Regions from separate parts of the Allobosea sp. P4_H5 genome, predicted to be linked through region 4. Evidence: predicted binding sites of a transcription regulator. Region 4 holds the regulator's gene; each other region holds the start of a gene.
What was found. The regulator PhoB, encoded in region 4, activates phosphate uptake and scavenging genes when phosphate is short. The targets are predictions, from matches to a motif close to TGTCATNNANCTGTCAT.
Positions count from the first base shown of each region.

Region 1: AC1DS0_RS00515 (DUF47 domain-containing protein) is a predicted target of PhoB. The motif match lies at 3,887-3,903, and genes of this name have one in related genera.
Region 2: AC1DS0_RS29340 (DUF2794 domain-containing protein) is a predicted target of PhoB. The motif match lies at 4,407-4,423, and genes of this name have one in related genera.
Region 3: AC1DS0_RS18315 (BtaA family protein) is a predicted target of PhoB. The motif match lies at 1,351-1,367, and genes of this name have one in related genera.

Region 1 covers NZ_JBFUKM010000001.1:101,970-109,393, reverse strand. Annotated here, with positions in the region: gene AC1DS0_RS00530 (ABC transporter ATP-binding protein) at 1-629, opposite strand, end outside; gene AC1DS0_RS00525 (ABC transporter permease) at 631-2,346, opposite strand; gene AC1DS0_RS00520 (ABC transporter substrate-binding protein) at 2,482-3,810, opposite strand; gene AC1DS0_RS00515 (DUF47 domain-containing protein) at 3,971-4,615, shown strand; gene AC1DS0_RS00510 (inorganic phosphate transporter) at 4,631-5,644, shown strand; gene AC1DS0_RS00505 (TIGR01459 family HAD-type hydrolase) at 5,849-6,679, opposite strand; gene phnD (phosphate/phosphite/phosphonate ABC transporter substrate-binding protein) at 6,877-7,424, shown strand, end outside.
Region 2 covers NZ_JBFUKM010000021.1:9,861-17,284, reverse strand. Annotated here, with positions in the region: gene AC1DS0_RS29355 (ABC transporter ATP-binding protein) at 1-289, shown strand, start outside; gene AC1DS0_RS29350 (ABC transporter permease) at 291-2,885, shown strand; gene AC1DS0_RS29345 (Bax inhibitor-1/YccA family protein) at 3,103-3,879, shown strand; gene AC1DS0_RS29340 (DUF2794 domain-containing protein) at 3,961-4,329, opposite strand; gene AC1DS0_RS29335 (peroxidase-related enzyme) at 4,659-5,252, opposite strand; gene AC1DS0_RS29330 (NAD-glutamate dehydrogenase) at 5,431-7,424, shown strand, end outside.
Region 3 covers NZ_JBFUKM010000008.1:204,662-212,085, forward strand. Annotated here, with positions in the region: gene AC1DS0_RS18305 (LysR substrate-binding domain-containing protein) at 1-491, opposite strand, end outside; gene msrB (peptide-methionine (R)-S-oxide reductase MsrB) at 767-1,201, opposite strand; gene AC1DS0_RS18315 (BtaA family protein) at 1,418-2,668, shown strand; gene AC1DS0_RS18320 (class I SAM-dependent methyltransferase) at 2,665-3,330, shown strand; gene AC1DS0_RS18325 (potassium channel family protein) at 3,377-4,177, shown strand; gene AC1DS0_RS18330 (YdeI/OmpD-associated family protein) at 4,285-4,878, shown strand; gene AC1DS0_RS18335 (thioesterase family protein) at 4,901-5,467, opposite strand; gene AC1DS0_RS18340 (FAD-binding oxidoreductase) at 5,620-7,053, shown strand; gene AC1DS0_RS18345 (AsmA family protein) at 7,151-7,424, shown strand, end outside.
Region 4 covers NZ_JBFUKM010000013.1:168,813-176,236, forward strand. Annotated here, with positions in the region: gene AC1DS0_RS24715 (Hsp33 family molecular chaperone) at 1-466, opposite strand, end outside; gene argF (ornithine carbamoyltransferase) at 466-1,395, opposite strand; gene AC1DS0_RS24725 (acetylornithine transaminase) at 1,398-2,609, opposite strand; gene AC1DS0_RS24730 (GcrA family cell cycle regulator) at 3,207-3,755, shown strand; gene AC1DS0_RS24735 (hypothetical protein) at 3,831-4,148, opposite strand; gene AC1DS0_RS24740 (NUDIX hydrolase) at 4,222-4,563, shown strand; gene AC1DS0_RS24745 (YnfA family protein) at 4,656-4,976, shown strand; gene phoB (phosphate regulon transcriptional regulator PhoB) at 4,986-5,684, opposite strand; gene phoU (phosphate signaling complex protein PhoU) at 5,713-6,435, opposite strand; gene pstB (phosphate ABC transporter ATP-binding protein PstB) at 6,473-7,273, opposite strand; gene pstA (phosphate ABC transporter permease PstA) at 7,302-7,424, opposite strand, start outside.

The DNA.
Region 1 (7,424 bases), on a different contig from region 4:
ATCGAGTTCGCCTCCTCCTGGTCGTGGGTGACGAAGATCGTGGTCAGGCCGAGCCGCTGCTGCAGGTCGCGCAATTCGCGCCGGACCTGCACGCGCATCTTGGCGTCGAGATTGGAGAGCGGCTCGTCGAGCAGCAGCACCTTGGGCTCGACCGCGACGGTGCGCGCCACCGCGACGCGCTGCTGCTGGCCGCCGGAGAGCTGCGAGGGCCGGCGCTCGGCGAGATGGGCGAGCCCGACGAGGCCAAGCGCCGCCTCGACCCGGCGGTCGATCTCGGCGCGTTTTACGCCGCGCTCTTCCAGCCCGAAGGCGACGTTGCGGCGCACGCTCATATGCGGCCAGAGCGCATAGGACTGAAAGACCATGCCGACATCGCGCTTCCATGGCGGCAGGTTGGAGATGTCCTGCCCGCCGATCGTAACGCGGCCGGTATCGGCGCGGTTGAAGCCGGCGATCAGCCTGAGCAGCGTGGTCTTGCCGCAGCCGGAGGGGCCGAGGAAGGCGAAGAACTCGCCGGGCTCGATCGCGAGGTTCACGTCCTTCAGCACATGGTTGTCGCCATAGGACAGGTTGACGCCCTCGATCGCGACCGAGACGGCCGGCGTGGTCAGGGAGACGTTTGCGTTCATGTCAGTGGCCCATTCCCTTGGCCTTCTGGCTGCGTTCGACGATGAGGTGCGAGAGGAAGGTGCAGGCGGCGACGAGCACGACCGCGACGACGCCGAGCGCCGCGCCCGGCCCCCGTCCGGCGGCCGACTGCATGAAGACGTAGAGCCCATAGGCCAGCGGCGCATCGGAATTGGACTGCACCAGCATCAGCGTCGCCGAGAGCTCGACCGCCGCCGTCGCGAAGGAGGTGACGAAGCCCGCGAGGATGCCGCCCGTCATCAAGGGCACGACGATGCGGCGCACCGTACGGGCCTTGGTGGCGCCGAGGTTTTCGGCCGCTTCCTCCAGCAAGACCGAAATCTGCTGGAGCGCGGCATGGCAGGCGCGCAGCGCATAGGGCAGGCGCCGGATCGCCAGCGCCATGACGATGGTGATCCAGAGCGCAGCGAGCGGCGTCCCGTCCGGCAGGGTGATGCCGTAGAAGGTCCTGAGGTAGCCGATGCCGAGCACGACGCCGGGGATGGCGAGCGCGGCCGTCGCCATCCAGTCGAGCCATTCGCGGCCGATCAGCTTGGTGCGCAGCACGAGATAGGCGACGGCGACGCCGAGCACGACGTCGATACCGCCGGCGAGCGCGGCATAGATCAGCGTGTTCTTGATGTAGAGCGAGCTCTCGCCGAAGACGCGGCCATAGTGCGCGACGGTGTACGCGTCCGGCAGCGGCGAGAACGACCACACCGTCGCGAAGGAGAGCAGCAGCAGGGCCAGATGCGGCGCCAGCACCAGCGCCAGGATCAGGATGACCACGCCGTAGCCGAGCAACGCCTCGTGCGGTCGCATGACGCGCCGCGCGAGTCCGCCGCCACCGCGCTGTGTGGTCGCGTAGTCGCGGCCCTTCAGCGCCAGCGCCGACAGCCACATCGCCAGGACAGAGGCGACGATCAGTACGACCGATATGACATAGCCCATCGGGTCGGCGATGCCGATCGAGGTCACCCGCAGATAGGCTTGCGGCGCCAGCATGTCCTTGACGTTGAGCAGGAGCGGCGTGGCGAGATCGTCGAAGACCTTGACGAAGACGAGCGAGGCCCCGGCGAGATAGCCCGGCAGCGCCAGCGGGAAGACAATGCGCCGGAACAGTCTGAAGCCGGAGGAGCCGAGATTCTGCGCAGCCTCCTCCATGGCGCGGTCGATATTGCGTAGCGCCGCCGAGAGATTGATCAGGATGAACGGGAAATAGTGGACCGACTGGACGAAGATGACGCCGTTCAGTCCCTCCATGAAGTCGATCTTGAAGCCGAACCAGTCGTCGAGCAGCAGGTTGATCGAGCCGTTGCGGCCGAAGAAAAGTTGCATCGCCACGGCACCGACAAAGGGCGGCATGATCAGTGGCAGGAAGCCGAGCGTCTGGACGATCGCGGCGCCGCGAAAGGCGAAGCGCGTGGTGAGGTAGGCGAGCGGCAAAGCGAGCACCGAGGCCCAGACCACCGACATCGCAGAGACATAGAAGGAGTTCCACAACGAGCGCATGAACAGCTCGGTGCGGACGAAGTCGTAGAAGTTAACCAGCGTGAAGGTCGAGGTGCCCTTCTGCGTGAAGGCGACATAGATCACCGTCGCCACCGGCAGCACCAGAAAGACGAGCAGGAAGGCCGCGATGGCGAGCGCCAGCGCGATCTGGCCGGGCGTGGCGGAGAACGCGCGGGCGCGAGGTGGGGTGGCGGGGACGGCGGTCATGATGAGCCTTGCGAAAGGGCGTCATGCCCGGGCCTGACCCGGGCATCTCCGGACGAGTGGCGCAGCATCAGCGGCGCCATATCCGGCATGAGATTCCCGGGTCGGCGCATGCGCGCCGCCCGAGAATGACGCCGATCACTTTGCCGCCTTCAGCGCCTCCTCGGCCTTGGCCTTCGCCTTGGCGTAGTTGTCGCGGGCAAAGCTCGCCCACTGACTCTCGACCTCGGCCTGGCGCGCGCCCTTCTCCTTGGCGCCGGTGAAGGCGCCGCGCAGCTCGGGGCTCGCCGCCTGCACCTCGGTTACCGGCAGGGCGGCGATCAGGGTACGGGCCTCGTCGGCGAGCGCCTTGGCCTGGGCGTTTGGCTTCTTGGCGAGCGCAGCGTCGACCTCGTGCAGCGTCTTGGTGACGCCCTTCAGCGCGTCAAGCTGGAACGAGATCAGCTGGTCGAACAGCGTGTCGACCACGGCGGTGCGGGCTTCCGACTTGTCGACGTCGAAGCCGATCATCTTCTGGAAGCGCGGGTCGGTGAAGGGGTTCGGATAGTCGGCGCCGGCCTTGGCGTAGACGGCCGGATTGACCGGCAGGCGGCGGATGCCGGGCTCGAGCAGCACCTCCTGCCCGGTCGGCGAGAGCAGGAACTCGATGAAGGCCTCGGCCGCCGCCTTGTTCGGCGGGTTGGCGAGGATGCCGACATTGGCCGGCACGACCGTGGTCACGCTCGGATAGACGAACTTGACCGGGAAGCCGGAGGCCTGCGCCGAGAAGGCGAAGAAATCGATGACGATGCCGACGCCGACCTGGCCGGAATTCACCGCCTCCGGCACGCCGAAGGAGCGATCGGTGATCGAGCGGAAATTGCCCGACATCTCCTTCAGCGTCCGCCAGCCCTTCTCCCAACCCTCGCCCTGCAGGATGGTCTCGACGGTCAGATGCGTCGTGCCGGACCGCGCCGGCGAGGCGATCGAGACATGGTCGTAGAAGACGGGCTTGGCGAGATCCTGCCAATCCTTGGGATCGGGCAGCTTGTTGGCCTTGGCGTAGCGCTCGTTCCACATGATGCCATAGCCCGAGGCGGCGAAGCCAAAATAGAAGCCGGCGGGATCGTTGATCGGATAGGAGCCGATCTTCTCGGGGATGCCGGACGCCTTGGGCTTGTAGGCCGAGAGCAGCTTCTTGCCCTTCAGCACCTCGAAGGCGTCGGGCGCCGAGGCCCAGAACAGGTCGACCTGGTTGTTGGCCTTGGTCTCCTCGACATATTTCACGCCGGCATTGGTGTTGCGGTTCTGGACCTCGAGCGTCACGCCCGGCACCGCCTTCTCGAAGGCCTTCTTGATCGGGTCGGTGACATCCTTCGAGAACGAGGTCACAACCGTGACCTTGCCCGACGGCGCCTGCGCGTGAACGGCCGAGGCGGACAGAGCTAAGCCTAGCGCCGAAACCAGCGCGATCCTGCGTGTAAACATGTCAGTCCTCCCTATCGTGTTCTGCGCACGCCGGCGTCGAGGCCAACGGGGGCAAAGCCGGAATCCGGATTGCCGTTGTCGCAAAACTGTCACAAAAGGCGCAGGCGTGTCATCCCGCTCTTTGCCGCGGGGCGGACTAAGTTGGTGAGAGGCCGTTCCGATGCTGGGCTGGTTCCAGAAGCTGCTGCCGAAGGAAGACAAGTTCTTCGTGCTGTTCGAGCGTCATGCTGAGACGCTGAAGGCCGGAGCGGCGGCGCTCGACGGCCTGCTCAGCGGAGCGACGCCGATCGAGGCAGGCTGCGCCGAGATCTTCGCCGAGGAGAACCGGGCCGATGCGATCGCCGGCGAGGTGATGCTCGAGGTCGGCCGCACCTTCATCACGCCCTTCGACCGCGGCGACATCGAGGAGTTGATCGGCTCGATGGACGACGCCATCGACCAGATGCAGAAGACGGCCAAGGCGATCCGGCTCTTCGAGGTCGAGAGCTTCACACCCAGCATGCAGGAGCTCGGCAAGACCGTCGTCGTCGCGGCGATCAAGGTCGGCGAGCTGCTGCCGATGCTGCGCGACATCAAGAAGCACGCGGTCGGCATCGGCGCGCTGGCCAAGGAGATCGGCGCGATCGAGGAGCGCTCCGACCAGCTTTATGACCAGGGCCTCAAGGAGCTGTTCAAGGCCCATCGCGGCACCGACGCGATGGGCTTCATCGTCGGCGCCGAGATCTACGACCACTTGGAAAAGGTGGTCGACCGTTTCGAGGACGTCGCCAAGCGCGTCAGCCGCATCGTCCTCGAACATCTCTGAGAAGCGTCGCGCGCCGTGGATGTCGCCAGCCTCGCCCCTGCTCTCCTCTTCCTGATCGCCGTCGCGCTGCTGTTCGATTTCCTGAACGGCCTGCACGACGCCGCCAACTCGATCGCGACCATCGTCTCGACGAGGGTTCTGGCGCCGCAATGGGCGGTGCTCTGGGCCGCCTTCTTCAACTTCATCGCCTTCCTGTTCTTCGGCCTGCACGTCGCCCAGACGGTCGGCTCCGGCATCATCCAGGCGGCGATCGTCGACGACCGGGTGATCTTCGGCGCGCTGACAGGCGCGATCGTCTGGAATGTCGTCACCTGGATCGCCGGCATCCCGTCGAGCTCCTCGCATGCGCTGATCGGCGGGCTGGTCGGCGCCGGCCTGTCGAAGGTCGGCCTCTCGGCAGTCGTCTGGTGGGGGCTCGGCAAGACCTTCGTCGCGATCTTCATGTCCCCTGCGATCGGCTTCGCGCTGGCGCTGCTACTAGTGCTGATCGTCTCCTGGACTTTCCTCAAGGTCGCGCCGATCAAGGTCGATTCGACCTTCCGCCTGCTGCAATTCGTCTCGGCCTCGCTCTATTCTCTGGGGCACGGCGCCAATGACGCGCAGAAGACGATGGGCATCATCGCCGTGCTGCTGTTCTCGCACGGCATGATGGGCGAGACCTTCTCGGTGCCGTTCTGGGTGGTGATCTCCTGCCAGGCGGCGATGGCACTCGGCACGCTCTGCGGCGGCTGGCGCATCGTCCACACCATGGGCTCGAAGATCACGCGGCTCTCGCCGCAGCAGGGCTTCTGCGCCGAGACCGGCGGCGCGATCACCCTGTTCCTGGCGACCTATCTCGGCGTCCCCGTCTCGACCACGCACACCATCACCGGCGCGATCATCGGCGTCGGCGCGGCACGTCGGGTCACCGCAGTGCGCTGGGGCGTCGCCCGCGGCATCGTCTTCGCCTGGATCGTCACCATGCCGGCGGCGGGACTGATCTCGGCGCTGGCCTATGCCCTGTCAGGCTTCTTCCTGACCGGCCGTTGAGGCGCTTCCGCCTCTAGTTGGAACCACACCGTCTTTCCGGGGCAGGCCGAAGGCCTGAGCCCGGAACCCAGAACCGATGCCCTCTCCGGAAAAGCGCGTCGGCCACAACGCCATCCTGACAACCGGCATCGGTTCTGGGTTCCGGGCCCTTCGCTGCGCGAAGTCCCGGAATGACGGCGTGGTTCCGCATGAAATCGGCATGCTCTAGCCGAGCAGCGGGAGCGCATAGGTCGGGCTACGTCCGGCGCGGGCAAAGAGCGCAAGACAGCTCAACGGGTCCATCACCGCGCCGTTCCAGCTGATGTCACCACGATGGATGCCGCCGCCGATGAAGACGCTGTCGATGCCAGCGCCTTGCGCACCCGCAATGTCATGCTCCAGTGAATCGCCGATCGCGACGACGCGGCTACGGTGGAGCCCGAGCTTCGCCAGGCAGGTGCGATAGATCCGCGGCTGCGGCTTGCCGTGATAGCGAACCGTGCCGCCCAGCTGCTCATAGGCACGTGCGACGAAGCCGGGCGCCTCCTGCAGACCACCATCCGGGCTGGCGCGATGCAGGTCGGGATTGGCGCAGACCAGCGGCAGCCGGCGCGCGCTGGCCGCTTCGAGCAAGTTAATCCAGCCGGCGACCGACTGCCGGGGTGGGTCCATCGTCATCAGCAGGATGAAGTCGGCCAGGATGACATCATCGACCAGGTCGAGGCCGAGCCCCTCCGCCAGGTGCGCCTCGCCCTCGCGCGCCAGCAGCAGGCAGCGGCGGCCGAGCGCGCGGTGGAACGGCTCGTCGCGCGCCGCCAATGCATCGCGGGCGTCGTCCCCGGCCGAGATGACCTCGTCATAAAGCTCGCCTGCGAAGCCCATCTTCGCCAGCAGCGCTGCGTTCTCGGCTCCGCGGCGCCCGGAATTCGAGAGGATGATCACGCGCTTGCCCGCCCGGCGCAGCATCTCCAACGCGGCCACGGCACCGGGATAGGGCCGGACGCCGTCGTGCAACACGCCCCATTGGTCGAGAAGGAAATCGTCATAGCGCGGCATCAACGCCGCCAGATTGTCCGGAAAGGTTGTGGGAGGAAGATTTTGCATCGCTTGGGTTGGTGCGCGGGTCAATCGTCGCGGTGGACAAGGCCACTATAGTCGTAAGACGAGACGTCCTGCCCGGCTGGAATATGACAGTTTTGTGTCACATACTATAGCCAGCTCATAATCAAGATCGACCGGGAGAGACGCCGACTATGACCAAGACGCTGACTTGCCTGACCGCCACGACCTCGCTGCTTCTGGGCCTCGGGCTCGCTGGCGCGGCACAGGCACAGGACGCCTGCCCCAATCGCGGCCAGCTCGACACGATGTATTGCGACGCCAACAAGGACCTGGTCGCCGACGTGCCGACCGAGGCCTCGAAGCTGAAGGACCCGTCGGCGCTGGTCTGGGCCTATACGCCGGTCGAGGACCCCGCCGTCTACGCCAACATCTTCAAGCCGCTGACCGACCATCTCGCCGCCTGCACCGGCAAGCGCATCGTCTATTATCCCGTGCAGTCGAACTCGGCCGAGATCGAGGCGATGCGCTCGGGTCGCCTGCATTTCGCCGGCTTCTCGACCGGCCCGACCGGCTTTGCCGTCAACCTCGCCGGCGCAATCCCGTTCGCCGCCAAGGGCTCGGCCGCCGGCGTGCGCGGCTACAATCTCGTCGCGGTGGTCAAGGCCTCCAGCCCCTATCAGAAGCTGTCGGACCTCAAGGACAAGAAGGTCGCTCACACCTCGCCCTCGTCCAACTCGGG
Region 2 (7,424 bases), on a different contig from region 4:
GGACCACTACCCGGCCCAGCTTTCCGGCGGCGAGCAGCAGCGCGTCGCCATCGCCCGCGCCGTCGCTCCCGACCCGGCAATCCTCGTCGCCGACGAGCCGACCGGCAATCTCGACGAGAGCACCGGCCGCTCGATCGTCGACCTGATCTTCGCGCTCCGGCGCGAGCGCGGCGCCACTCTCGTGCTGGTCACCCATGATCTCTCGCTCGCCGGCAGCTGCGACCGCACCGTCCGCCTGCGTGCCGGGCGGATCGAGACCGAAGCCGGCACCGAGGCGCTGGCGATCTGAGATGCACGCCCCCGTCAAACCGTCGCCCGCCCCTTCGAGCTCCTCGCGCCGCCCCGTCGGCCTGAAGCTCGCCTTGCGCCTCGCCTGGCGCGATCTGCGCGGCGGCCTGCGTGGCTTCGGCGTCTTCATCGCCTGCCTGGCGCTCGGCGTCATGGCGATCGCCGCCGTGTCCTCGGCCTCGCGCGGCCTGAGCGAAGGCCTCGGCCGCGAAGGCCGGCGCATCCTCGGTGGCGATGCCGCCTTCAGCCTGATCCATCGCGAGCCGACCGCCGAGGAACACGCCTTCCTCGCCCGCCATGGCCGCGTCTCGACCATCGCGACCCTGCGCAGCATGGCCAATGCCGGCGAGAAGGGCGCAGCCCTGGTCGAGCTCAAGGCCGTCGACGGCTCCTATCCCAGCATCGGCGAACTACGCACCGATCCCGCCCAGCCGGCGGCCGATCTGCTTGCCTTGCGCGACGGCGCCTATGGCGGCATCGCCGATCCCGTCCTGTTCGGCCGGCTCGATCTCAAGCCCGGCGACACCGTGCTGATCGGCTCGGCGCGGGTGCAACTCCGCGCCAGCCTGACCTCCGAGCCGGACAAGATCGCCGCCGGCGTCGGCTTCGGCCCGCGCCTGATCCTCTCGCAGGACGCGCTGCGGGCGTCCGAGCTGCTGCAGCCCGGCAGCCTGGTGCGCTGGACCGCTCGGGTCATCTTGCCCGATGGCGCCAATACCGACGCCGCGCTCGATGCCCTCCTGGCCAACGCCGCCCGCGAACAGCCGAATGCGGGCTGGGAAGTCCGCTCGCGCGCCAACGCCGCCCCGAATTTCCAACGCAATATCGAGCGCTTCACCCAGTTCCTGACCCTGGTCGGACTGACCGCGCTCCTCGTCGGTGGCGTCGGCGTCGCCAATGCGGTGCGCCGCTTCGTCGAGGCCAAGCGGCTCGACTTTGCCACGCTGAAGGCGATCGGCGCGACCGGCGGCCGGGTCGTCGCCATCCATCTGACCGAGGTCATGCTCGTCGCCGGCTTCGGCATCGCGATCGGGCTCGCGCTCGGCGCCGCCGCGCCTTTTGCGCTTGGCTATATGCTCGCCGACGTCCTGCCGCTGCCCTTCGAGCCGACGCTCGCCCCGATCGAGCTCGCCATCGCTGCGCTCTACGGGCTGCTGACCGCGCTGGTCTTCGCCATCATCCCGCTCGGTCGCGCCCATGACGTTCCTGTCTCGGCGCTGTTCCGCGACCAGATCGAACCCGATCGGCGCCAGCCGCGCTGGTTCTATCGGGCGATTTTCCTGGCCGCGCTTGCCGGCCTCGTCGGCGTCGCGCTCGTCTTCGCCTATGACCGGCGCATCGCGCTGATCTATATCGGCGCCGCCACCGGTATCTTCCTGCTATTGCGGCTGATCGCCTGGGGGCTGATGGCGCTGGCCCGCCGCGCCGGGCGCCCCCGGCAGCCGGCGCTACGCCTGGCGCTCGCCAATATCTATCGCCCCGGCGCGCTGACCCCCTCCTTGGTGCTCTCGCTCGGGCTTGGCGTCGCCCTGCTCTCGACGCTCGCCTTCATCGACGTCAGCCTGACCAGGCAATTGACTCAATCGCTGCCGCAGAAGGCACCGAGCTTCTTCTTCCTCGACATCCCCAACGCCCAGGCCGCCGCTTTCGACCGCTTCCTCGCCGAGCAACGCCCCAACGCCCATGTCGAGCGCGTGCCGATGATGCGCGGGCGCATCGTCAGCGTGAACGACGTCCCCGCCGAGCAGATCAAGGCGAGCGAGCAGATGGCCTGGGTGCTTGAGGGCGACCGTGGCATCACCTATTCCGCCGCCGTGCCCGAGGCCTCCAGGCTCGCCTCGGGCGAGTGGTGGCCGGACAACTATCGCGGCGAGCCGCTGGTTTCCTTCGACGCCCGTGCCGTCGAAGGGCTCGGCCTCAAGCTCGGCGACAAGCTGACCGTCAACGTGCTCGGCCGCAACATCACCGCGCGCATCGCCAATTTCCGTGACATCGAATGGCGCTCGCTCGGTATCAACTTCGTCATGGTGTTCTCGCCCAACACCTTCGCCGGCGCGCCGCACACCAACCTCGCCACCGTCACCGACAAGGGCGCGGCGCCTGTGGCCAGCGACGCCGCGCTGATGCGCCAGCTCGCCATCGCCTTCCCGGCCGTGACGGCGGTCCGGGTTAAGGACGCGCTGGAGGCGGTCAACACCATCGTCAGCCAGCTCGCCGGCGCGATTCGCGGTGCCTCGGGCCTTGCCATCACCGCGAGCCTGCTGGTCCTCGCGGGCGCTCTGGCGGCCGGACAGAGGGCGCGGCTCTATGACGCGATGATCCTGAAGACGCTCGGCGCGACTCGCCGTTTCATACTTTCGTCGTACATCCTCGAATACGCAGGCATCGGTGTCGTGTCTGCCCTGTTCGGGCTCCTGGCAGGTGCCGTCGCGGGCTGGGGGGTCGTCACGCAAGTGATGAAGATAGATTTCGTCCCTGACCCGACAGGCGCTATTATCGCTGCGACTGCAGCCGTCGTGGTCACCGTCGTGTTCGGATTGATCGGAACGCTGCAGATACTGTCGAAAGCGCCCGCTTCTCATCTGAGGAATTTATGAGGTCTGACTCAAGCCGGTCGGACATAAACATGAACAGAGCGTAATGTTGCATCGACTGGGCGACGAATTTCTATGCCGAGCGCCCCGCTAACCATTCGGCCCCCTTGTAAGCCTGCGCGATCCCCCTCATATTTCGTGATGTCGCCACGTTGGTGCGCGGCGGTGGGTGTCGCAAGGGCGATGTCCGCCAGGCAAAGTTTCAAGGGGAACTCTCTCCATGAGCGATTTCGATCGCAACGCTCAGGTCTGGGGCACCGGCCGCGCCCAGCAGACCAGCGCCGTCGAGATGGACCAGGGCCTGCGCTCGTTCATGCTCGGCGTCTACAACAACATGAGCATCGGCCTGGCCATCACCGGCCTGATGGCGATCGGCATCTCGATGCTGGCGATTGCCGGCTACTCGCCTTCGGGCAAGGTCACCGCGCTGACGCCGCTCGGCCAGGCGCTGTACCTCAGCCCGCTGAAGTGGGTGGTGATGCTGGCGCCGCTGGCCTTCATCTTCTTCTTCTCGTTCAAGGCCGAGAGCATGAGCTCGTCGACCGCGCGCGCCATGTTCTTCGCCTTCGCGGCGGTGATGGGCATCTCGCTGTCGTCGATCTTCGTGGTCTTCACCGGTGAATCAATCGCCAAGGTGTTCTTCATCACCGCGGCCTCCTTCGCCGGCCTCAGCCTGTTCGGCTACACCACGAAGAAGTCGCTGTCGGGCATCGGCTCGTTTCTGATCATGGGCCTGATCGGCCTGGTGATCGCCTCGGTGGTCAACATCTTCCTGGCCTCGAGCGCGCTCTCCTTCGCCATCTCGGTGATCGGCGTGCTGGTCTTCGCCGGCCTGACCGCCTGGGATACGCAGCGCCTGAAGGAAATGTACCTGTACTCGGACATGGACTCCGAGTCGGCCGCGAAGCTCTCGGTGAACGGCGCCCTGTCGCTCTACCTGAACTTCGTCAACATGTTCCAGATGCTGCTCTCGCTCTTCGGCTCCAAGCAGGAGTGATCAGGGCAACAGCCTGAAAACACGAAACCCCGGCCGCAAGGCCGGGGTTTTTCTTTTTGGGCCAGCCAATGTGTGGCGGTCTCAGCTCACCACGCTCAACCGCTTGTCGAGCACCTTGAGCACTCGGCTCAGTTCGGCGCCGCGCTTCAGGATCAGCCCGGTCGCGGTCACCACCGAATAGGTACCCTGTCGCCGCGCCAGCGACGGGTCCTTGACGATCCGGTAGAGTGGGACCTCGGCCGTGCGGCGAAAAACCGAGAATTGTGCCTTGTTGCGCAGGAAATCAATGGCGTAATCGCGCCACTCACCGGCCGCGACCATGCGGCCATAAAGGTTGAGCAGCTCGTTCAGCTCACGGCGATCGAAGGTCACAGAGGAGGGCGCGGTAGCTGCCGGAAAGGCGACGACAGCGCCCACTCGCTGACCTGGCGGAGTTTCGCTTTCACTCATCGCGCCTCCTGTTCATCGCCTGCCGTTACCCGGCAAGGGATGATGCGCCCGCCCTCCAGCGCTGGCAAGGGTGCCGCAAGACAGATTGATGACAGGCCCGCCACCCTTCTCCGGCACCAGGGCGATTGCCATGATTTTGCCGCGCTTGCGCCAAGCGAGCGCCCCGTTGCGGGGCTCAACTCCGATTCGTTGCTTCGGCGGCCCGGCCTGTCCGGTTCCGGACACGTCAGCCCCCCAGCCCCTCCGGCGCTGCGGCGGGCCGGGCCAACGAGTCGAAGCCAACTCACGGCTGGCGGTTTCCGCCGGCCGTTTTCTTTTGGCCGGGATCCTTACCGCGACGCGCCGTGATATTCGGGATTGGGCCGCATATCGACAGCCGAGGCGATCCGGTTCGACATGTTGAAGAAGGCGGCGACCGCCCCGATGTCCCAGATGTCGCGCTCGCCGAAGCCAGCGTCTCGCAGGGCCTGCCGATCCTCCTCCTCGATCTTGTGTGGCTCTTCCGTCAGCTTCACCGAGAAGTCGAGCATGGCGCGATGGCGCGGCGAGAGCTGCGCGGCGCGATAGTTCATCACCATCATCTCGCCGAGCACGGGATCACCGGAGAGCTGGCGCACCGCCTGGCCATGCGCCGTCAGGCAGTAATAGCAGCGGTTCACGCTGGAGACCGCGACCGCGATCATTTCGCGCTCCAGCTTCGACAGGCCGGACGGCGCCAGCATCAGATCATTGTAGAAGGTGGCGAAGGCCTGGAGCTTGGCGTCGTCATGGGAATAGGCGGCAAGGACGTTCGGGACATAGCCGAGCTTCTCCTCGCATTTGGCGAAATAGGCCTGCATCGGCTCGGAAAGCTCAGCTCGCGGCAGAGAGAGCGCCATCACGGCGGGCGGCGCGTCCTGCTTCGCAGGCTGCTCACCCACCATCGCTTTGTCATGCTTCTTCGTCATCTCTGCATTCCTTACGCTGATATCCGCGCGGATCGGGCACAAGCTGCCGTGTCCGCGCCATATTGGTGCAATCTGGCTGCTGCGATGCGACGAAAGTTGCAGCCGCCGGTGAGCTATGTCATCGCTTCGGCAAAATAGCAGGGGGAAGAAGACTATGGCCAAGCGCGAAGCGAATGCCACGGCTGCAGCCGTCACCGCGATCGAGGCAGCTGCCCATGAGCTCGGTTCGGCGATGCCCGCAGACTTCCCCAAGCTGCTCTATGGCCGAACCGTCGCCGAGGATCTCGTCGCGCTGCCGCCGGAGTTCCTGGCTCGGGCCGCCGACGCCGCCTACGCCCACCTGACCGGCAACCGCAAGCCCGGCGAGCCCAATCTGCGCTTCCGCGACGAGGCCGTGAAGGAGGATGGGCGCGAGCGCCAGATCACCATCCTCGAGGTCGTCAACGACAACAAGCCGTTCCTGCTCGATTCGACCCTCGCCGAGCTCGCCGAGCAGGGCTACGAGCCCCGCCTCGTCGCCCATCCCATCCTCGCCGTGGTGCGCAAGGACGATGGCACCTTCCAGTCGCTGGCCGGCGAGGCCTCGGGCCGTGCGGTCGAGGGCACGCGCCGCGAGAGCCTGATCCATATCCATCTCGACCGGATCGACACCGCCGAGGCCCGCGAGCGGCTCGCCGCCGGCCTTGCCCGCGTCTATGTCGATGTCGGCCTAGCCGTCGACGACTGGGCCGCGATGCGCGGGCGAATCACCGAGGTGATCCAGTCCTATCGCGCCAATCCGCCGCCGCTGCCGGAGGACGAGGTCGCCGAGGCCCTGAACTTCCTCGAATGGATCGCCAGCGACAATTTCACCCTGCTCGGCGTGCGCGCCTATCGCTTCGCCGGTGGCGACACCGCCGCCGACCCCGTCGATTCCTCCGGCCTCGGCATCCTGCGCGACCCGGATGTCCGGGTCCTGCGCAAGAATCGCGAGCTGGTGGTGATGACGCCGGAGATCCGCGCCTTCCTGGCCAAGCCCCAGGCGCTGATCATCACCAAGGCCAACGTCAAGAGCCGCGTCCATCGCCGCGTCCATCTCGACTATGTCGGTGTGAAATTGTTCACGCCCGACGGCCGGCTCGACGGCGAATTGCGCATCGTCGGCCTGCTCACTTCGAACGCCTATACCGGCAGCGCTCGCGCCATTCCCTATCTGCGTCTCAAGGTCGCGCGCGTGCTCAAGAGCACCGGCTTCGACCCGTCGAGCTATTCCGGCCGCGCCCTCTACAACGTGCTCGACGCCTTCCCGCGCGACGAGCTTTTCCAGATCGACGTCGAGACGCTGGAGCGCTTCGCCCTCGACATCATGCAATTGACCGAGCGGCCGCGTATTCGCGCGCTCGCCCGTGCCGACGAATTCGATCGCTTCGTCTCGGCGCTCGTCTTCATCCCGAAGGACCGCTACGACACCACGGTGCGCCGCCGCGTCGGCGAATTCCTCGCCCGTGTCTACCAGGGCCGCGTCTCGGCCGGCTATCCGGCCTATCCGGAAGGCCCGCTCGCCCGCACCCACTACATCATCGGCCGCGACGAGGGCCGCACGCCCAAGGTCGACCGCAACACGCTGGAAGCCGGCATCGCCGCGATCGTCCGCACCTGGAGCGACGGCCTCAAGGACGCGCTCGACGCTGAGAAGGCCGGCCCCGCCGCCCGTTCCCTCGCCGAGCGCTATGCCGAAGCCTTCGGCGCCGCCTATCGCGAGCGTTATTCCGCAGAGGACGCGCTGGTCGACATCGACATGCTGCAGAAGCTGTCGGATGAGCGCCCGCGCGCCGTCAATCTCTACCGCCGCGACGGCGACGGGCCGACCAGAGCCAACCTCAAGCTGTTCTCGCGCGGCGCCGCGATCTCGCTCTCCGAGCGCGTGCCGATGCTGGAGAACATGGGCTTCCGCGTCGTCAACGAGCGCACCTTCAACATCACCCCGCAGCAGAACGGCGGGGGCAGCGCCGACAGCCGCGTCTGGTTGCACGACATGACGCTGGAGCGCGCCAGCGGCGGCGAGATCGACATCGAGAACCTCGATCCGACGATCGAGGCGGCGCTGATGGCGCAGTTCCGCGGCCTCACCGAATCCGACCGCTTCGACCAGCTCGTCCTCGCCGCCGG
Region 3 (7,424 bases), on a different contig from region 4:
TCTTCCGTCCTGACGAGCTCCTCGTCTGCGACAGTGCCGCGGCAGGCGACGAGCGCGAGATCGATGAGCCCGTCCTTCAGCCTGCGCTCGATGGCGACGCCGTTGTCGCAGACGATGTCGACCTGAACCTCGGAATGGATCTGGGCGAAACGCTGCAGTATCGCTGGCAGCAGCATGTTGGCGTAGTCATCGGAGGTGCCGATGCGGACGATGTCCGCCAGGCTGGCCTGCCCGATGCGGCTCATCGCCTCGTCGCTGAGCGAGAGGATGCGCCTGGCATAGTGGAGCAGGACCTCGCCTTCGCGCGTCAGCTGGATCTGGCGCCTGGTCCGGTCGAACAGCTCCTTGCCGAGCGCCTCCTCCAGCCGCCTGATCTGCATGCTGATCGCCGGCTGGGTCCGGTGCAGCCGGTCGCCGGTTCGGGTGAAGCTCCGCGTCTCGACGATCGTGACGAAGGTCTTGAGCAGATCGGTATCGATCGGCGGCCGCATCCTCGCTCTCCGGCATCAGCTCGATGGAACGTACAGGGCGGGTCAGGCTCTGGCGAGACCGAGGGCACCGGTCGCCGATTGAGGCTCGGACAGCGCGGGGAACCCTCTCCTGTAAGGAGAGGGCAGGGTGAGGTGTAGGCCGCTGGACCAGTTCCGCTCGCGCTCACCGCGCGGTTGAGTCGAGGCCAGACGTTTCTGCTCCGAACACCTCACCCCTGCCCCTCTCCTTCCAGGAGAGGGGTTCCCCGCGCTTCACTTCCGAGAGAGGCGTTCGTTCAACCGGCTTCCGGCGCGAAATCCATCGCCACGCCGTTGATGCAGTAGCGCAGGCCGGTCGGGGGCGGGCCGTCGGGGAAGACGTGGCCGAGATGGCCGCCGCAATTGGCGCAGTGCACCTCGACCCGGTGCATGCCGAAGCTGTAGTCCTCGCTCTCCTCGACCGCGCCCTCAAGCGGCTGGTCGAAGCTCGGCCAGCCGGTGCCGCTCTCGAATTTCTTGTGCGACCTGAACAAGGGCTGGCCGCAGCCGACGCAGGAGAAGGTGCCGGCGCGCTTCTCGAAATTCAGCGCGCAGGAGCCGGCCCGTTCGGTGCCGTGGCCGCGCAGCACCCGGTACTGCTCCGGCGTCAGCTTGTCGCGCCACTCCGCATCGGTGAGCTGGAAGGGGAATTCGCGTTCCGCCGGCTTCCCCGTCTTGGCGAACATGTCCATCAGGCCCATGCGAGGCTCCTTTCCGCGTGCTCTTGCTTGATTGTCGCGCGAGATATGGGGATTTGTCTTCCTGATTTCACGGGGGCGCAACGCGACCTGTTTCACGTTCGCGTTCAATGGCGAGGGCGCTCTTCTCCGGCGTCGTCCCGCGTCACCCAACCGTCACGCGACTCCTCTAGTCGGCTCGCCATCGCAAAGGGCGCGAACGAGGGCCTCGTGACGCAGACGATCCGCGCGGTGAAGCGCACGACGAACCTCGGGCTGACCAGCGCCGTCCATCGCAGCAAGCCGCTCTCGCGCGCCGGCGTGCTGGAGCGGATGTTCACGCTCGCCTTCTCCGGCCTGGTCTATCCGCAGATCTGGGAAGACCCGGTCGTCGACATGGAGGCGCTGGCGCTGCAGCCCAGCGACCACCTCGTCGCGATCGCCTCGGGCTCGTGCAACATCCTGTCCTATCTCACCGCTGATCCGGCGAAGGTCAGCGCGATCGACCTCAACGGCGCCCATATCGCCCTCGGCCATCTCAAGCTCGCGGCGTTGGCCGAGATCGACGACCACACGGTCTTCCGCCGTTTCTTCGGGCAGGCGCAGTCGAAGGACAATGTCGCGACCTATGACCGCCTGATCGCGCCGCGGCTCGACGCGGTCAGCCGCGCCTATTGGGAGGGGCGCAACCTCACCGGCCGGCGCCGGATCGAGGTCTTCGCCCGCAACTTCTATCGCTACGGCCTGCTCGGCCGCTTCATCGGCACCGGGCATTTCCTGGCGCGCCGGCTCGGCTGCGACCCCAGGGTGATGCTGCAGGCGAAGACGATGGAGGAACAGCGGGCGCTGTTCGATCGGCATCTGGCGCCGGTCTTCGAAACGAGGCTGGTGCGCTGGCTGGTGCGTCAGCCGGCCTCGCTCTACGGGCTCGGCATCCCGCCGGCGCAGTACAAGGCGCTCGCCGCCGATGGCGATGCCGGTATCCGCGCCGTGCTGCGCCACCGGCTGGAGCGGCTTGCCTGCGGCTTCGACCTGAAGACCAATTACTTCGCCTGGCAGGCCTTCGGCCGCGGCTATGGGCCGGAGCCGGATGCGGCGGTGCCGCCCTATCTGGAGCAGGGTAATTTCGAGACGGTGAAAGAGCGCGCCGGGCGCGTGTCTTATCATCAGAGCGCGATCACCGCCTTCCTCGAGAAGCAGCCGGCCGAAAGCTGCAACGGCTTCGTGCTGCTCGATGCGCAGGACTGGATGAACGACGCCGATCTGACGGCCTTGTGGACGCAGATCACCCGCAGCGCTGCGCCGGGTGCACGGGTGATCTTCCGCACCGCCGCCGACGAGCGCCTGCTGCCCGGCCGCGTGCCGGAGGCGATCCTGGCGCAATGGCAGTATGACGAGGCGCGCAGCCGCGAATTCGGCGCGCGCGACCGCTCGTCGATCTATGGCGCCTTCCATCTCTATGTCCGCGGAGCAGCCGCATGAGCGGGGTCGAGGGCCGAGCGGATGCTGCCGGCCTGATGGACCGGATGTATCGCTTCCAGCGGCATATCTACGACGCCACCCGCAAGTTCTATTTGCTCGGCCGCGATGGGCTAATCGCCGATCTGAAGCCGCCGCCGGGCGGGACCGTGCTGGAGATCGGCTGCGGCACGGGCAGGAACCTGATCAAGATCGCGCAGCGCTATCCGCATGCGCGCTGCTACGGGCTCGACGTCTCCGAGGAGATGTTGCGTACCGCCCGCGAACAGGTGGCGAAGGCCGGCCTCGCCGAGCGCATCACGCTGGCGCAGGCCGATGCGACCAGTTTCGATCCGCAGGCGCTGTTCGGCCGCGCCGGGTTCGAGCGGGTGGTGATCTCCTATGCGCTCTCGATGATCCCGCCCTGGCGCGAGGTGCTGGCGCAGGCGATGCAGGTGGTGGCGCCGGGTGGCGCGCTGCACATCGTCGATTTCGGCGATCAGGCGCATCTGCCCGGCCCGTTCCGGGCGCTGCTGAACCGCTGGCTGGCGCTGTTCCATGTCACGCCACGCTGGGACCTCGATGCGGTCGTGACCGATCTCTGTGCCGAGACGGGGACCATTGGCGGGACCACACGGCTGTTCGGCGGCTATAGCGTGCAGGCGGTCGCGATCAGGCCGGCGTGAGCGCCGGGGCTGGACGCCGTCGCCGCCACGCTGCTACGCCGATGGGATGAGTGCAGCCGCCGATCCCGACGACAGCAGCAGTGGACGTTCCGGGCTGCGCGACCGGCTCCGGCAGCTCTATCACGGCCGCACCCCGACGGCGCTGCGGTTCCAGTTCGCGACGCTGATCGTCGATATCCTGATCATCGGCTTCTTCGTCGCGACGCCGATGCTGCGCGACCGGCCGGAATTCCTCTGGCTCGACTATGCCGTCGCGATCATTGTCGCCGCCGAGATCGCAGCGCGCTTCCTTGCTTCCTCCAACATGCTGCGGCTGCTGCGTCAGCCCACGATGCTGCTCGACCTCTTCATCCTGGCGACGTTGCTGGCGCCGCAATGGCTGGAGAATTTCGGCTTCCTGCGCATCCTGCGGCTCTGGTCGCTGTCGCAGCGCGGCCTGATCTGGGCGCAATTGCGCGAGACGCGCTACCGCGACTGGGAGGACGTGGCACGGGCCCTGGTCAATCTCGCGACCTTCCTCTTCGTCGTCAGCGGCTTCGTCTACACCTTCTTCTTCATGAGCCGACCGGGCCTGGAAGGCTATGTCGAGGCGCTTTATTTCACCGTCGCGACGGTGACGACGACCGGCTTCGGCGACATCACCCTGCCGGGCATCGCCGGCAAGCTGACCTCGATCGTGGTGATGATCACAGGCATCTCGCTGTTCGTCCGGCTGGCGCAAGCGGTGTTCCGGCCGCACAAGGTGACCTTCCCCTGTCCGGAATGCGCACTGCAGCGGCACGACCCCGACGCCGTGCACTGCAAGGCCTGCGGCCACCGGCTGAAGATTCCGGACGACGACGAGTGATCGGCAGGCCCTGGTCAGCAGCTTCGGTGCTGACAGGAGCGAACCACCCCGATGCGTAGAGGGGGGCGTCCGGCCGTCCGGTCGAACTGAGAGCATTTGGAGCAGCGATGGCGCCGGTTGTGGTCGACCCTGACAAGGTCCGGGAATTCGAGGATGCCGCGAGCTTTTACAACTGGCTCGGCGAGCACCACGACCGTGCGGACGAAGTCTGGATCAAGATCCACAAGCTCTCATCCGGCCTGCCGTCGATCACGCCGAAGGAAGCGATCGACGTCGTGCTGTGCTGGGGCTGGATCGATGGCGTCAAGAAGAGCCTCGACGAGCGCAGCTATCTGCAACGCTACACGCCGAGGACCGCCAAGAGCATCTGGAGCCAGATCAATGTCGACAATGTCGCCCGCCTGATCACGGAGGGGCGCATGACCAGTCATGGTCAGGCGCAGGTCCATGCGGCCAAGGCCGATGGCCGCTGGGCCCGCGCTTACGGCGCGGGCCGAAACCTGAAGATCCCCGACGACCTCCAGGCCGCGATCGACGCAGAGCCGCAGGCCAAGGAGATGCTGTCGAAGCTGAGCGCGCAGAACCGCTTCGCGCTGGCGTTCCGCGTCCATAATCTCAAGACGGAAGCCGGGCGGCGCAAGAAGATCGCGGCCTTCGTCGAGATGCTCAAGCGCGGCGAGACGATCTACCCGCAGCGCTAGAAGGGCCAAATAGCGAGCGCGGCTAGTGCCGCGTCTCCGTCTCGCGTTCCGCTTCCTGCACCGGCTCGCCGAGGGTGATCGCGCTCTTCTGCGGCATGCCGATCATCCGGCCGACCGTGGCCGGGCGCGGCATCTGCGCGTGCGCCGCCTTCATGATCGCAAGATTGGCGAGGATGTCGGGCGGGAAGGGTGTCACCCTGCGATCGGTCATGTCGACATGCAGGGAGAGATTCTCGGAGGTCGCAGCGAGCCAGCCTTCGCTGGCATGGCGCATTTCGAGATAATAATGCAGCCGCTTGTCGTCGAAGGCGATGAGTTGCGCGGTGACGCGCACGAGATCGCCTTCCGTCAGCTCGCGCTTGTAGAGCACGTGGCATTCGGCAGCGAAGAACGAAGCGTGCCGGCTCTCGACATAGTGCTGGTTAAGGCCGACCAGCGAGAAGACCTCATCGACCGCGCGGTCGAACAGGACATGATAGTAGGCCATGTTGAGATGGCCGTTATAGTCGATCCAATGCGGCTCGACCCGCATAGGGGACGAGACGAAGGGAGCGAAAAACAAAGCGGGCGTGCGAATATCGTCCGGCATCGGCTCCTCCTTTCGGTCCGTCTCTCGTCGATGCGTAGGCGGCTCTGCACCGCCGGCTCTTGCCGGCGCGGTCGCGGCGCGTGAAAACAACACGAGCCGCTGCTCTCAAGGCCGAACCATTCCAGACTAGGCGAAGTTCTCCAGCCATGACAATGCCTTCTACCGCTTCTGTGTCCCCCCATGCTCCTGCTGCAGAGCTGCCGCCATCGCCGCAGGCCGTCGCCGCGCTGACGCAGGCGCTGGCGGCACTGTTCGGCAATCGGCTCGTCACCAGCCTCGCGGTCCGGCAGCAGCACGGCCATACCCTGACCTGGATCCCGAACCAGCCGCCGGATGCGGTGGTCTATCCTGAGAGCACCGAAGAGGTGGCCTCCATCGTGAAACTCTGCGCCCAGCATGGGGTTCCGGTGATCGCCTTCGGCACCGGCACCTCGCTGGAGGGGCATGTCAACGCGCCTTTCGGCGGCGTCTCAATCGACATGAGCCAGATGAAGCGGGTCGTCGCCGTGCACGCGGAAGACCTCGACTGCACGGTCGAGGCCGGTGTCACCCGCAAGGAGCTGAACGAGCACCTGCGCGATCAGGGCCTGTTCTTCCCGATCGATCCGGGCGCCGACGCCTCGATCGGCGGCATGGCGGCGACGCGCGCCTCCGGCACCAATGCGGTGCGCTACGGCACGATGAAGGACAATGTCATCGCGCTGACCGCGGTGATGGCCGACGGCTCGATCGTCAAGACCGCGAGCCGCGCGCGCAAATCCTCGGCCGGCTACGATCTCACCCGCTTGCTGGTCGGCTCGGAAGGCACGCTCGGCATCATCACCGAGGTGACGCTGAAGCTGCACGGCATTCCAGAGGCGATGTCGGCGGGCGTCTGCTCGTTCCCCTCGGTGAAGGCAGCGTGCGACGCGACGATCATGACGATCCAGTCCGGCCTGCCGGTGGCGCGGATCGAGCTGGTCGACGACGTGATGATGCGCGGCGTCAACCTGCATTCCAAGCTCGGCCTGCCGGAGACGACGATGCTGTTCGTCGAGTTCCATGGCTCCGAGGAGGGCGTGAAGGAGCAGGCTGAGCGCTTCGGCGAGATCGCGGCCGAATTCGGCGGCGGAGCGTTCGACTGGGCGACCAGGCCGGAGGATCGCACGAAGCTGTGGCAGGCGCGGCATGACGCCTATTGGGCGGCGCGCGCTTTGCGGCCCGGCGCGGAATCGGTCGCGACCGATGTCTGCGTGCCGATCTCGCGGCTGGCCGAATGCGTCGACGAGACCAAGCGCGACATCGAGGCGTCGGGCCTGATCGCGCCGATCGTGGGACATGTCGGCGACGGCAATTTCCATACGCAGCCGCTGGTCGATCTCGCCGATCCCGACGAGGTCGCGCGCTGCGAGGCCTTCATCGACCGGCTGGTCAAGCGGGCGCTTGCCATGGAGGGTACCTGCACCGGCGAGCACGGTGTCGGACAGAAGAAGATGAAGTACCTCACGATCGAGCACAGCCCGGCCGCACTCGCCGTGATGCGCCTGATCAAGCGCTCGCTCGACCCGCAGAACATCCTCAATCCCGGCAAGATCATCGCCTTGTGACATTCCGTTCGGGGATCATTCGCAAGAATGTCGTGATCCTGCCGCGACTTGCGTGCATGATCGCGCCCGTCGACATATCGAGGATTGATGCAAGAGCGTGCGTGAGGCCCTGACCTTACTGGCCGGGCTGCTCGTCGCGGCGTTGCTGGCCGCGCTGCTGGGGCCGGGCTTCGTCGACTGGCGCGAGTACAGGCCCCATTTCGAGCGGCGCATCAGCGCTGCGCTCGGCGTGGAGACGCGCGTCGCCGGCGAGATCGGGCTGCGGCTCCTGCCATCGCCGCGGCTGGTGCTGGGCCAGGTGCGTCTCGGCTCCAGCGGCAACGCGGCAAGCGCGGCGACCATCGAGACATTGACGGCCGAGCTCGCCCTGG
Region 4 (7,424 bases):
GGTGGCCGGCTTCTTCCAAGCTCTGCCCGTCGAGCGCGACAACGCCCTGATAGCGCGTCGCCTCGCTGCCCTGGTCGACGGTCATGGCGAGATGGCCCTTGCCAAGCAGGTCGCCCGTCGAGGTCGCGTTTGCGTCGATCGCAGCCGCCAGCTGATCGGCATCGTAGCGGGCCATGGCGCGGTAGCAGTCGGGCGCGTTGAAGTCGACGACCAGCATCGACACCGGCCCGTCGCTCTTGGTCTGCAGCTGGAAGCGGCCTTCGCCCTTCAGCGTGGTGCCAAGCATGACAGCGAGCGCGGCGGCCTCGGCGAGGACGCGCGCGACGGGCTCGGGATAATGATGCCGCGCGAGGATCCGGTCGAGCGAGGGTCCGAGCCTGACGACCCGGCCGCGCACGTCGAGATCAGGCACGGCGAAGGGCAGCACCCGATCGTCGGGGGCGCCCGCGGGCGAGCCTTCCGCCATCAGGCCGCCACACCGCCGAAGCACCAGGCCAGGATGCCCTTCTGGGCATGCAGCCGGTTCTCGGCCTCGTCGAAGACAGCCGATTGCGGGCCATCCATGACCTGGTCGGTCACTTCCTCGCCACGCGAAGCCGGCAGACAGTGCATGAAGATCGCATCCTTCTCGGCGCGGCCGAGCAGGCGCTCATCGACCTGGTAGGGCCGCAGCAGGTTGTGGCGCGTGCCTTCCTGGTCGCCCATCGAGACCCAGCAATCGGTGATGACGCAGTCGGCGCCCTCGACCGCCGCCTCGGGACGGTGGGTCAATTGCAGCCTGGCGCCCTGGTCGCGAGCCCAGTCGAGCAGCGCCGGCGGAGGCGCGAGCTCTTCGGGCGTCGCGATGGCAAGCTCGAAATCGAGCCGGCCGGCCGCATGGACCCAGGAGGTCAGCACATTGTTGGTGTCGCCAGTCCAGGCGATGCGCTTGCCCTTGATCGAGCCCTTGCGCTCCTCGAAGGTCATGACATCGGCCATGACCTGGCAGGGATGCTGGCGCTTGGTCAGGCCGTTGATCACCGGCACGGCGGCGTATTGCGCCATCTCGACCACGGCGTCGTGGTCGAGCATGCGGATCATGATCGCATCGACATAGCGCGAGAGCACGCGGGCGGTGTCGGCGATGGTCTCGCGCTCACCGAGCTCGATCTCCTGGCCGGTCACCATCATCGGCGAACCGCCGAGCTCGCGGATGCCAACGTCGAAGGAGACGCGGGTCCGGAGCGAAGGCTGCTCGAAGATCATGGCGATGACCTTGCCTTCGAGCAGGCGGTCGCCGGCGGCCGCGGGCGTGCGCCGGCGGGCCTTGATGTCCTCGCCGGCCTTGAGGATGGCGCGGAGCTCTCCGGCCGAAAAATCCGAGAGATCGAGAAAGTGACGCGTCGCAGACATCATGCTCACTCCGCCGCCGGCCGGGCGAACTCCGCCTCGACCGCGCCAGCCGCTTTGTCCAGCCGCGCCACTGCCTCGGCCACTTCGCTCTCGCCGATGATCAGCGGCGGCAGCAGGCGTACGACATTGTCGCCGGCCGCGACCACGAGCAGGCCGGCGGCCCGCGCCTGCGCGACGAAATCGGTGTTCGGGGTCTTGAGCTTGAGGCCGAGCATCAGCCCCTCGCCGCGGATTTCCTCGATCACCTGGGGATGCTGATCCTTGAGCTGGGCCAGCGACTGGCGCAGGCGCAAGGCCGTCTTCTGGACATGCTCGAGGAAGCCCGGCGCCAGGATGACGTCGAGCACGGCGTTGCCGACCGCCATGGCGAGCGGATTGCCGCCAAAGGTGGTGCCGTGGGTGCCGAGCGTCATGCCGGAGGCCGCCTCCTCGGTGGCGAGGCAAGCGCCCATCGGGAAGCCGCCGCCGATGCCCTTGGCGATCGACATGATGTCGGGGGCGACACCGTAATGCTCATAGGCGAAGAACTTGCCGGTGCGGCCGACGCCGGTCTGGATCTCGTCGAAGATCAGCATCAGCCCGTGCTCGTCACAGAGCTCGCGGAGCTGCTTGAGGACACGCATCGGCACCGAGCGCAGGCCGCCCTCGCCCTGGATCGGCTCAATCATCAGCGCGGCGGTCTCCGGACCGATCGCGGCCTTCAGCGCCGCCTCGTCGTCGAACGGCACCTGGTCGAAGCCGTCGACCTTCGGGCCGAAGCCGTCGATGTATTTCTGCTGGCCGCCGGCGGCGATGGTCGCGAGCGTGCGGCCATGGAAGGCGCCCTCGAAGGTGACGACGCGGAAGCGCTCGGGATGGCCCTTCGCGGCATGGTACTTGCGCGCCATCTTGATCGCGCACTCGTTCGCCTCGGCGCCCGAATTGGTGAAGAAAACGCGCTCGGCGAAGGTCGCCTCGCAGAGCCGGCGGGCGAGCCTCTCGCCCTCGGGCATCGTGTAGAGGTTGGAGGTGTGCCAGATGCGCTGGGCCTGGGCAGTCAGCGCCTCGACCAGATGCGGATGGGCGTGGCCGAGCGAATTGACGGCGATGCCGGCGCCGAAATCGAGATAGCGCTGGCCGTCGGCGGTGATCGCCCAGGCGCCCTCGCCACGCTCGAGCGCGATCGGGGCCCGGGCATAGGTCGGCAGGAGAACGGAAGAAGCGGAAGCGGTGCTCATGGAGCAAAATCCTTGCGGCGAGACAGGAAGGTAGCGCGGAATCTCGGGCCGGGAACGGCAGGGTGGGACGCAAGGCGGCATGATGCCGGCACGATGCGACCCGCCGGCGACATTATCGTCGCTGGCCGCTCCCGCCGTCTCGTCGCGCGTCAAGCCGCATCAAAGGAAAATCCCGATCGCTCAAAAACATAAGCGCCGCCCTTGGGGGCGGCTGCGTCGCGCAACTATGCAAAACCGGCCCGGCCCTGTCAATTCCGGCTGACCTCGCGGCAGGACGATCGCCCGTCCACTCAGCCCTCATGTAGTTGCCCTGACCTCGCGGCAGCGTTGCCGAATAGACTCACCGCCCGACCGTCTGCGGCGATTGGCTGGGGAAAAGCCGAATTACGATTCGGCGACTCTTGTGGCCGAGTCAGGCCATCTTGTATGGTCCTCTTCGTCAGATACGACATCTCGTGCGGCGTCTCCTGTATCGTCAGTTCCGGGCGTAACGGCTTCCGTTTTGTGACGGACGCTGCCGGTATCGGATTCCGCCATGATCTCTCCCTATGCCTCGCCGGCCCGCTGGCGAAGCATGACGAAGACAGGTGCAACCCCATGACCGAAGCCGGAGCCTGGACCGACGAACGCGTCGAACTGCTCAAGAAGCTCTGGAATGACGGCCTGAGCGCGAGCCAGATCGCCGCCGAGCTCGGCAGCGTCACGCGTAACGCCGTCATCGGGAAGGTTCATCGTCTCGGCCTGTCCGGCCGGGCCAAGAGCCCGGGCTCGGCCACGCCGCGCCCGCGCAAGCCGGCGGCCCGCCCGCCGAGCCATCCGGCCGGCCATCAGAACGGTGGCGCCGGGCTGACCCGCGGCAACACCGCGCTGGCTCCGCAGTTCGCGCCCGAGATCGCGGCCGAAGCACAGGTCGAACGCGCTCCCGCGCCGGCCGAGGACGTGGTCGTGCCGTTCTCCGAGCGGGTCACGATCATGGATCTGCGCGAATATATGTGCCGCTGGCCGATGGGCGACCCGACCACGCCGGAGTTCCGCTTCTGCGGCGGCCGCAGCGCGACCGGCATGCCCTATTGCGCCTATCACGCCCGGATCGCCTACCAGCCGGCAGCCGACCGGCGCCGCGACCGCAAGCCCATCCGCGCCTGAGCGCTCGGAACCGAGTGGCACGAACATGAAAGCCGGCCGAAAGGCCGGCTTTTCGTTGTCGAGGCCGTTCCTGTGTCAGAGCAGGAAGTGAAAGCCGAAGCCCAGGATGACGAAGCCGGCAGCGATGACCTGCGCCACGAAGAGCGGCTGCAGACGCGAGGCCTTCTCAGCTTGATCAGCGGCCTTCTCGGCCCGCGACATGTGGTCCCTGGCCTTGAACTGCAGGGGACCGCCATCCCGTTCCAGATCCATCCGCACCGCGATGAAGCCGATCACCAGGCCGAGTATGCCGAGACCGAAGAAGCCGACCAGGCGGAGCGCGCCATAGCCGACGCCGATCAACAGCGCGGCGAGAAAGGGAAAGGCGATATAGTCCCATTTGGTGAAACGCATGAAAGGCAGTCTGCGGGAACCGTACATCGTCGTCCAGCCGATGCACCCGAACGCCAAACGGCAAGGAGAGAGCATGGGTCCTGTCGAATATGCCTGCGCGCTGCCGATCCGGGATGGGCGGCTCCTGTTGGGCCTGCGGGCTCCGCACCGCCGGAACCGCCCCTCCTGCTGGGATACGATCGGCGGCCATGTCGAGCCAAGCGAGGCCGTCGAGGCCGCCCTCGTCCGCGAGTTGCAGGAAGAGCTCGGCGTCACGACGACGGTCTTCCGCCGTTTCGAAACGATCGAGACGACCGAGACGGATGGCGTCACGCCCGCACTCTGGCATCTGTTCGCGGTCACCGAATGGACTGGCGGCGACCCCAAGATCAGCAATGACGAGCATAGCGAGATCCGCTGGTTCAACTTCGATTAGGCCCGATCGCTGACCCCGCTGGCATCGGAGGCGTATCGCCCGGTCTTCGCCCGGCTGGCCGCGGCGTTCGGGCCGGAACCGTAGGCATCGGCATGGCGACGTTCGCGATCTATGCGGGCGCGGCGCTGGCGGAGATCGCCGGCTGCTTCGCCTTCTGGGCCTGGCTCAAGCTCGGCAAGTCGGTCTGGTGGCTGCTGCCAGGCCTGGTATCGCTCGCGGCTTTCGCCTGGTTGCTGGCCCTGCTCGACAGTCCAGCCGCCGGACGCGCCTTCGCCGCCTATGGCGGCGTCTATATCGTGGCGTCGCTGGCCTGGATGGCGCTGGTCGAGAAGGTCGCGCCGGATCGCTACGATCTGGCGGGCGCCGCGCTCTGTCTCGCCGGCGCCGCGATGATCGTCGCCGCGCCGCGCTGACAGAAGCGCTCAACTTCGCGCAAATGTCTCGTCGAAGGCATAACCGGCGCCGCGCACCGTACGCAGCGGGTCCTTGGCATTGGCGGGCGTGATCGCCTTACGCAGGCGCCCGACATGGACGTCGACAGTGCGCTCGTCGATATAGACGTCGCGGCCCCAGACGGCGTCGAGCAATTGCGCCCGGGAATAGACCCGGCCCGGCGCCTGCATCAGGAATTCGAGCAGGCGGAACTCGGTCGGCCCGAGATGCAGCTCGGCCCCGGCACGGCGGACACGGCGGGTGGTGCGGTCGAGCTCGAGATCGCCGGCAGCGAGCAAGCCGGCAACGTGGCCGGGCTTGGCACGGCGCAGCAGTGCCTGGATGCGGGCGATCAGTTCGGGCAGCGAGAACGGCTTGACGACATAGTCGTCGGCGCCGGTGGCAAGGCCACGCACGCGCTCGGTCTCCTCGCCGCGGGCCGTCAGCATGATGATCGGCACGCGCTCGGTGTCGCGGCGCGTGCGCAGGCGCCGGCAAAGCTCGATGCCGGAGAGGCCCGGCAGCATCCAGTCGAGCAGGACGAGGTCCGGCGTATGGTCGCGCAGATGCAGTTCGGCGTCGTCGCCGCGCGCCACGCTGTCGACCTCGAAGCCTTCGGCCTCGAGGTTGTAGCGCAGCAGCAGGGTGAGCGGCTCCTCGTCCTCGACGATCAGGATGCGTGCGGGCATGTCAGCGTCCGTTCAAGCGCCCGCCGGTTCAGCCATTGGCCGCCGGCAGGTCGACGAGGATGTTGGTGGTGTCGAGCTTCGGTCGGGTTTCGTCCATGGACTGCCCGGTGACGAGGTAGTGGATGGTCTCGGCGATGTTGGTGGTGTGGTCGCCGATGCGCTCGACATTCTTGGCGCAGAACAGGAGATGCGTGCAGAAGGTGATGTTGCGCGGATCTTCCATCATATAGGTCAGGAGCTCGCGGAACAGCGAGGTGTAGAGCGCGTCGATCTCGTCGTCGCGGCGCCAGACATCCATCGCCTTCTGCTCGTTGCTGGCGGCATAGGCGTCGAGCACGTCCTTGAGCTGGGCCTGGACCAGGCGGCTCATATGCTCGAGGCCGACGACGGCGCGATGCGGCGGCGAGAACTGGCCGGAGATCGCGACCGCGCGCTTGGCGATGTTCTTGGCGAGATCGCCGACACGCTCGATGTCGGCGGCGATGCGGATCGCCGAAATCAGCTCGCGCAAGTCGTTCGCCAGCGGCTGGCGGCGGGCGATGGTCAGCACCGCCTTTTCCTCGACCTCGCGCTGGAGATTGTCGAGGCGCTGGTCGGCGCTGATGATCTTCTGGGCGAGCGCGGTGTCGCGGCGCACCAGAGCCACGGTGGAGTCGCCGAGCATGCGCTCGGACATGCCGCCCATCTCGGCGAGGCTGCGGCGCAGCCCTTCGAGATCGGCGTCGTAGGAGCGGACGATATGGTCGGACATGGGGCGTATCCTTGGGGCTTGCCGACGCTTCGGAATGTCAACCGAAACGGCCGGTGACGTAGTCCTGCGTCTGCTTCTTATGCGGGTTCATGAAGATGGTGTTGGTGGCGTCGAACTCGATCACCTCGCCAAGGTACATGAAGGCGGTGTACTGCGAGATGCGCGCCGCCTGCTGCATGTTGTGGGTGACGATGACGATGGTGAAATCGCTCTTCAGCTGCTCGAGCAGGTCCTCGATCTTGCCGGTCGAGATCGGATCGAGCGCCGAAGTCGGCTCGTCGAACAGGATGACCTCGGGCTTCTGCGCGATGGTGCGCGCGATGCACAGGCGCTGCTGCTGGCCACCGGAGAGGCCCATGCCGGAGCTCTTCAGCTTGTCCTTGACCTCGTCCCAGAGGGCGGCGCGGCGCAGCGCGCCCTCGACGCGATCGTCGAGCTCCGACTTCGGCGGCTTCTCGTAGAGGCGGATGCCGAAGGCGACATTGTCGTAGATCGACATCGGGAACGGCGTCGGCTTCTGGAAGACCATGCCGATGCGCGAGCGCAGTTCGTTCACGTCGACGTTGTTGGAGATGATGTTGCGACCGTCGAGCAGGATCTCGCCGGTCGCCTTCTGCTCGGGATAGAGCGAGTAGATGCGGTTGAAGATGCGCAGCAGGGTCGACTTGCCGCAGCCCGACGGGCCGATCAGCGCGGTGACGTGCCGGTCACGGAAGTCGAGGTTGATGTTCTTCAGCGCCTTGTGCTCGCCGTAGTAGAAATCGAGGTTCTTGACGGCGATGCGAACGGGAGCTTCGGCGTCCAGCGTCTGCGGGCTCAGTTCGAGGGTCGAAAGCATCTGCATGGTCCTTCCGATCGGACGCTTATCACTTGCCGCCGCGCACGATGCGCCGGGCGATGATGGAAAGCACGAGGATTGAGACGGTGATGATCAGCGATCCCGCCCAGGCGAGCTGCTGCCAGTTTTCGTAAGGGGCGGAGGCGAACTG